3 regions of the Nocardia sp. NPDC050175 genome follow, and region 2 is predicted to be linked to each of the others. Evidence: riboswitches for the same ligand, from Rfam matches in the RefSeq annotation. Region 2 holds a riboswitch; each other region holds the start of a gene.
What was found. Region 2 has a riboswitch for S-adenosylmethionine ahead of ACIBK2_RS09865 (bifunctional o-acetylhomoserine/o-acetylserine sulfhydrylase). Riboswitches for the same ligand answer to the same signal wherever they lie in the genome.
Positions count from the first base shown of each region.

Region 1 (2,255 bases), on a different contig from region 2:
TCGACCTCTTTGCGGTCCCGGCGCTGCGCGGAAAGCGGTGCGATGGTGACGTTGTCGAGCACGGTCAGATGCGGGAACAGGTTGAACTGCTGGAAGACGAACCCGATGCGGGAGCGCTGCTTACGCACCTCACGGTCGGGCAGCGCGTGCAAGGTGTTGCGGCGCAGCCGATATCCGATGAGCTCACCGTCGATGTGCACGGTGCCCGCGTCCAGCGACTCCAGGTGGTTGACCACCCGCAGCAGCGTGGACTTGCCGGAACCGGACGGGCCGATCACCGTGACCACCTCGCCGGAGCGCACGGTCAGGTCGACGCCGCGCAGCACCTCGTGCGCGCCATAGGCTTTACGGACGCCGCGGACTTCGACGGCGAGTGCGGTGGTCATCGGGTCGCTCCTCGCGGTGCGGTGGAACCGGATTCGGCGACCTCGCGCAGCTTCTGCCAGGCCCGCTGGGCCGGTGACGGTGGTGGCGTGCGCTGGGTGCCCTTGGCGTAGTGGCGCTCGATGTAGTACTGCGCCACCGAGAGAATGGTGGTGAGCACGATGTACCAGGCGGTCGCGACCAGCAGCAGCGGCACCACCCGGCCGTTGCGGCCGTAGATCACCTGGACCTGGTAGAACAGCTCCGCGATCGCCATCACCGACACGATCGAGGTGCCCTTGAACAGGCTGATCACCTCGTTGGTCGCATTGGGCAGGATCGAGCGCATGGCCTGCGGGACCACGATGGAGCGGAACTGGCGCACCTTCGGAATACCCAGCGCGGCAGCGGCTTCCAGCTGACCGGCGTCGACGGAGATGATGCCCGCGCGGATGATCTCGGCCGAGTACGCCGCCTGATGCAGCGCGAGACCGATCACCGCCGCGCTGAATCCGCTGATCACGCCGTTCACCTCGAAGGTGAAAAACGAAGGACCGAACGGGATTCCGATCGACAGCGTGTTGTACAGGTAGGCGATGTTGAACCAGAACAGCAGCTGCACGATGAGCGGAATCGACCGGAACGCCCAGATATAGCTCCACGAGATGACCCGGAGCACCGGATTGTTCGAGAGCCGCGCGATGGCCAGCGCGGTGCCGAGCAGGAAGCCGAGCGCGGTACCCCACGCGGTGAGTTCCAGGGTCACCTTCAGCGAGGCCAGCACCGACTTCGCGGTGATGTACTTCGCGAAAGTCGGCCAATCCCAACCGGGATTGGTGACCAGGCCGTGGATGAACTGGGCGAGCAGGATGAGCGCGACGGCGCTGATCACCCAGCGCCACGGGTGCCAGGTTTTGGCGACAGTCGGCGCGGAATCGCCTGAGCCGGTGGCGGATCCGTCCGGCACCAGGTCGAACGCGGTGGTTGCGCGAGTCTCGGTAGCGACCGGATCGCCGTCGGTAGTGCTGGGGACAGCGGCGGCATCGGGTGCGGTGGACGCGGTCATGACTGCGCCTCGTCGGCGCTCGGCTCCGTCATGACTGCAGCTGTGCCTGGTGTTCGCTCGCTGCGCTCACTCATGGTCGGGGTCCTTCGGAAGAACGAACGAGACCGCGCCACCTCGGGCCGCGGTCACATCACCCGGCCAGCGACGGGTGCAACAGACTGGCTGCGGGTCAGCCCCGACAGCTCGCGGTCGTCACCTTGCATTGGTCGATATGTCGGCGGCCCCAACGGGCGCCTCGGACAGCGGAGATGATCACTTCGGTTCCTCCATCGGTCCCGGCGGAAGCACCCGCACCCGGTGAGCCGGGGGGTTGCTGCGACGTCGACGAGCCAGGTCTCTCGGTCGCTCTGGATGGTTGTCGCCGATCCGGACACCGGATGATGTCAGGGTCGAGCCGAATTATCATGCCCAGCAGGGGAACCCTTAGACAAGGGAAGCGATCATCGTGAGCGTAGATCTTGTCTCGGCTCGATTCGCCGGGTATTTCGGATAGCCGGACATGCGCTGGCTCAGCCTGATCGAAGGCGGCCTGTCAGGTGTCGACTTCATGGGGCGGGCGCTCACGTACTCGGGCGGCTCCGCCGGGAAGCAGCATACGGCTTAGCGCAAGCCTCGATGTGCGGACCCCACGAACTCGTCCTGTGAAACCCGTCAACCGGGGGCCACGGCCGACGCCCGATGACACGCCGAGAGCTTGCCGCAGGCAATACAGCCAGTTCACAGCGTTTGCCGGAGTACCGTCAGCCTTCGATTCGCGTCGACGATGAGAAGAGGTCTCCATGGCCGTACCGCGCCGTCTGACCATGCTGTCCGCTGCCGCCACCTG
Region 1 covers NZ_JBITJI010000010.1:59,610-61,864, reverse strand. The annotation lists gene ACIBK2_RS30425 (amino acid ABC transporter ATP-binding protein) at 1-386, opposite strand, end outside; gene ACIBK2_RS30420 (amino acid ABC transporter permease) at 383-1,429, opposite strand; SAM riboswitch class I at 1,693-1,787, opposite strand; gene ACIBK2_RS30415 (hypothetical protein) at 2,209-2,255, shown strand, end outside.
Region 1: it holds a riboswitch for S-adenosylmethionine, as region 2 does, so the genes downstream of both, ACIBK2_RS30420 (amino acid ABC transporter permease) here and ACIBK2_RS09865 (bifunctional o-acetylhomoserine/o-acetylserine sulfhydrylase) in region 2, are expected to answer to the same signal.

Region 2 (2,255 bases):
ACGAGAGAGCGCACATCTCCGATGTTAGCCACATGGCTGTGCAGGGCTAATCCGTCCACGAACTTCTTGCCCGCATCGACACCACCGCGCAGCTCGAAGGAGACGATCGCGCCGGGCCCCTTCGGCGCCAGCTGCTGCGCGCGCTCGTACCACGGCGAGTCCGGCAGGCCCGCGTAGATGACCTTCGTGACGTCCGGCTGCTCGGTCAGGAATTCGGCCACCGCCTTGGCGTTGGCGACATGCCGCTCGACCCGCAGGCTCAGCGTCTCGATGCCCTGGCTGATCAGGAACGCGTTGAACGGCGAGATGGCCGAGCCCAAGTCGCGCAGCAGCTGCACGCGCGCCTTGAGCGCGAAGGCGGGCGCGCCGAGATCGGCGAACACCGCGCCGTGGTAGCTGGGGTCCGGGGTGGTGAAGCCGGGGAAGCGCGGCTGTCCCTGCGCGTCGGTCACCGTCCAGTCGAAGTTGCCGCCGTCGACGATCACGCCGGCCACCGCCGAGCCGTGCCCGCCGAGGTATTTGGTCGCCGAGTGCACGACGATGTCGGCACCGTGCGCCAGCGGCTGGATCAGATACGGGGTGGCCACCGTGTTGTCCACGATCAGCGGCAGCCCGGCCTCGTGCGCGATGGCGGAGATACCGGGAAGGTCGAAGATGGCGCTACTCGGGTTGGCGATGGTCTCGCCGTAGAACGCCTTGGTGTTCGGCCGGATCGCGGCGCGCCACTGGTCCAGGTCGTCGGGATCGTCGACGAAGGACACCTCGATGCCGAGCTTGGGCAGCGAGTAGTGGAAGAGGTTGTAGGTGCCGCCGTAGAGGTGCGGGCTGGACACGATGTGGTCGCCCGAGGACGCCAGGTTCAGGATCGCGAACGTCTCCGCGGCCTGGCCGGAGGCCAGCAGCAGTGCGGCGACACCGCCTTCGAGCGCGGCGACGCGCTGCTCGACGACGTCCTGGGTGGGGTTCATGATCCGGGTGTAGATGTTGCCCGGCTCGGCGAGCCCGAACAGCGCGGCGGCGTGATCGGTGTCGCGGAAGACGTACGAGGTGGTCTGGTAGATGGGCAGGGCCCGGGCACCGGTGGTGCTGTCCGGTGCCTGTCCCGCGTGCACCTGCTTGGTCTCGAAGGACCACTGCGCGGTGGGATCGACCTCAGCCGCGGGCACGGTGGAATCACTCATGAGCTTTGCTCCAAAGGAAAAGGTTGTTCGCCAGAACTACGGGGGTTATCGGGATTTGGGCGAAGGACAACAACACATTTCGGGAACCTCCTGAAAGCGCGCTTGCTCTCGACCTTCGAGAGCCCGGTCATCACCCGGAGCACCCCACCGCTGCTGGAGGGTTGCCGTCCAGCAAGCCGGGGCTTCGCGCTGGCACTCATGACCTGAGGGCATCATAACCGGACGCCGCGCGACGGTTGAAACCTATCCGCGAACTCAGCCGGAAGTGCTGGTCCGCGCGCCGCCGCAGACTCGAACGAACTCATCGAAGGCCGCGCAGAACGACTTCCGGCCTGCCGTCGCGGCGTCGTGCAGATCGTCGTAGTCGAACATGCTCTCACCGCACTCCATGGCGAGGTGGTTGATGAGCTGCCAGGAGCCGAGGATCAGCCGCACCGGGAGCGCGCACGGCGTGGTGGCGAGTCGCTCGGCGACCACCGCGGCGATCGCGATGTTCTTGTTGTCGGCGTGCTCGATGCTGCGCGCGCTGACCGCGGGACTGCTGCGCACGATCCGCTGCATCTGCTGGAATTGCCGGAACGAGATCGGCCCGCCGCCTGGTTCGCTGACGGCTCGGTCGATCACCCGCAGGAATGCCGTGCGCAGCGATTCCAGTTCGTTGTCGGTGACCGGAAGTTGGCGCAGCGCCTCCGCCACCGCCTGGCCGAAGTCCTGCACCGGCCCGAGGACGATGTCCTCTTTGCTGTCGAAGTACCGGTTGATCGTGCGCGGCGAGATGTCCGCGGCGTTGGCGATCTGCTCGACCGTCGTCGCGTCGAAACCCTGTGTGTCGCACAGGGTCAGCCCGACCTCGATGATCCGCAATCGGGTCTGCTGCTTCTTGCGCTCGCGCAGGCCGGGATGTGCGGTCGGCGCGGCGCTCGCAGGGGTGTGCGCTGCGGCACTCGCGCTCGTCGGCGTCGGTGACTCGAGCATGTTCCCACCTTATCGCAACCCAGTGTTTTCGTGTCCGTAACCGTCAAATGTCGCAGCACGACATTTTTCTCTTGACGCCAAATGTCGTCTGATGACAGG
Region 2 covers NZ_JBITJI010000002.1:978,549-980,803, forward strand. The annotation lists gene ACIBK2_RS09865 (bifunctional o-acetylhomoserine/o-acetylserine sulfhydrylase) at 1-1,181, opposite strand, end outside; SAM riboswitch class IV at 1,275-1,385, opposite strand; gene ACIBK2_RS09870 (TetR/AcrR family transcriptional regulator) at 1,437-2,156, opposite strand.

Region 3 (2,255 bases), 710 kb from region 2:
ATTCGACGGCACCGAGGGCGAGGGTGTTGGCGAAGGTGACCTCGGTCAGGAACTGGGGCAGCACGGCGAGGTAGAACAGGCCGACTTTCGGGTTGAACATGCACGAGACGACGCCCGCGGTGAACGCCGAGCGAACCGATGCGCGGGTGCCGCCGCCCGCGTGCGCGAGACCCTCGGCGTCGGTGGCCTCCTGGCCCGCCCTGCGCTGCCGCCGCTGGTCGAGCAGCGCGCGAATACCCAAGTACACCAAGTAGATTCCGCCGATCAGCTTCAGCGCGCGATACGCGGTCGCCGACTGCTCCAGCAGCGTGGCGACACCGGCCGCGACCACCACCGCCCACAGGATCCCGCCCAGCGCCGAACCGATCGCGGCCGCGATGCCCGGTCGGGCGTCTACCAGCGAGAACCGCAGCACGAGAAACGAATCCGGGCCCGGCGTCAGCGCCAGTAGCACGCACAGACCGATGAAGCTGAACAGCAGCGAAAGTGACACCTCATGATGTGACCGCAAAGTCGCCGGAGAAGCAATGGATTTCCACCGCACCCGCCGGCGGTGACCAGCGCGCGAGTTTTCCGGGCGAACACGCGGCGGCGCGGACCAGTTGACAGCGCCGGGGGATGTCTGCCAATCTCGGATCAGGTCATGAGTACCAGCGTTCAGCCCCGGCTTGCTGGTCGGCAACCCTCCTCCGCGGCGGGGTGCTCCGGGTGACGACCGGGCTGACACCCGACCGGGTGCGGCAAGCGCGGACTCGACGAATCACCTGATTGCGGGTCCCAGAGCCGACGGGATTTTCGTGATGACTGCTGTGGCGACCCAGAACTGTGCCCCCCTCGCCCGGGTTTCCGGTGACGACCTCCAGGTGCCGCTCGTCCAAGGCGGGGCGACCACCTACGCCAACTTCGACTACGCGGCGAGCGCACCCGCATTGGCCCAGGTCACCGACCGAATCCAGCAGCTGCTGCCGTTCTATGCGAGCGTGCACCGCGGCGCGGGCTACGCCTCGCGGATCTCCACCGAGTGCTACGAGGCCGCCCGCGGTTCGGTGACCCGCTTCCTCGACGCGACCGACGATCAGGTGGTGGTGTTCACCCGCAACACCACCGACTCGCTGAACCTGCTCGCGGCCTGCGTGCCCGGCGACACCGTGGTGCTCGACATCGAGCATCACGCCAACTTCCTGCCGTGGACCACGCACGGCCGCCGTGTCGTGCAGGCCGCGGCCACCGTCGAGGAGACCATCGGGCGCCTGGTCGCCGAGCTGTGTAGCAAGCCCGCCGCGCTGCTCGCGGTCACCGGCGCCTCCAACGTCACCGGCGAGGTGCTGCCGCTGGAGCGCCTGGCCACCATCGCCCACCAGTGCGGCGCCCGCATCCTCGTCGACGCCGCCCAGCTCGCGCCGCACCGGCGAATCAGCCTGCGCGACACCGGCATCGACTACCTCGCGTTCTCCGGCCACAAGCTGTACGCGCCGTTCGGTGCGGGCGTGCTGGTCGGCCGCCGCGACTGGCTCGACAACGCCGAGCCGTACCTGGCCGGCGGCGGCGCGGTCCGCGAGGTCACCACTACCGGCGCGGAATGGGCGCCCGCCCCGCAGCGGCACGAGGGCGGTTCACCCAACGTGCTCGGCGCGGCCGCACTCGCCGCCGCCTGCGACGCACTCTCCGAGATCGACGCCGACACGCTCGCCGCGCACGAACACCAGCTCGCCGACCGACTGCGCGACGGTCTCGCCGCCATCCCCGGCGTCAACCTGCTGCGCATCTGGACCGACGCCCCCGACACCGTCGGCATCATCGCCTTTACCTTGGACGGTTTCGTCCCCGGCCATGTCGCCGCCTACCTGTCCGCCGAACACGGCATCGGCGTCCGCGACGGCCGCTTCTGCGCCCACCCCCTGCTCGCCCGCCTCGATCTCGACGGCGCCCTCCGCGCCAGCATCGGCCTCGGTACCACCCTCGCCGACGTAGAGCGCCTGATCCAGGCCATCGCCACACTGGTCGAGGCCGGACCGGCCTGGAACTACGCCACCACGCAGGGCCTCTGGAACCCCACCCCCGAAACCCGCCCGTTCACGTCCCAATCGCCCACCGGCGCAGCCCCCTGCCTCGTCGACTAGACCGGCAACAGCGGTCGCCCGGCCTGGGCGACCGCGTTCAGTCGCCGAGTCTGGTGGGCCGGTGGTAGCGGCCGTTGTAGTAGAGGAGGGGAGCGGCGGCGGGGGTTTCGTTGGTGTTGTCGTGGACTCGGGTTA
Region 3 covers NZ_JBITJI010000002.1:268,090-270,344, forward strand. The annotation lists gene ACIBK2_RS06775 (LysE family translocator) at 1-493, opposite strand, end outside; SAM riboswitch class IV at 640-753, shown strand; gene ACIBK2_RS06780 (aminotransferase class V-fold PLP-dependent enzyme) at 801-2,120, shown strand; gene ACIBK2_RS06785 (flavin reductase family protein) at 2,158-2,255, opposite strand, start outside.
Region 3: it holds a riboswitch for S-adenosylmethionine, as region 2 does, so the genes downstream of both, ACIBK2_RS06780 (aminotransferase class V-fold PLP-dependent enzyme) here and ACIBK2_RS09865 (bifunctional o-acetylhomoserine/o-acetylserine sulfhydrylase) in region 2, are expected to answer to the same signal.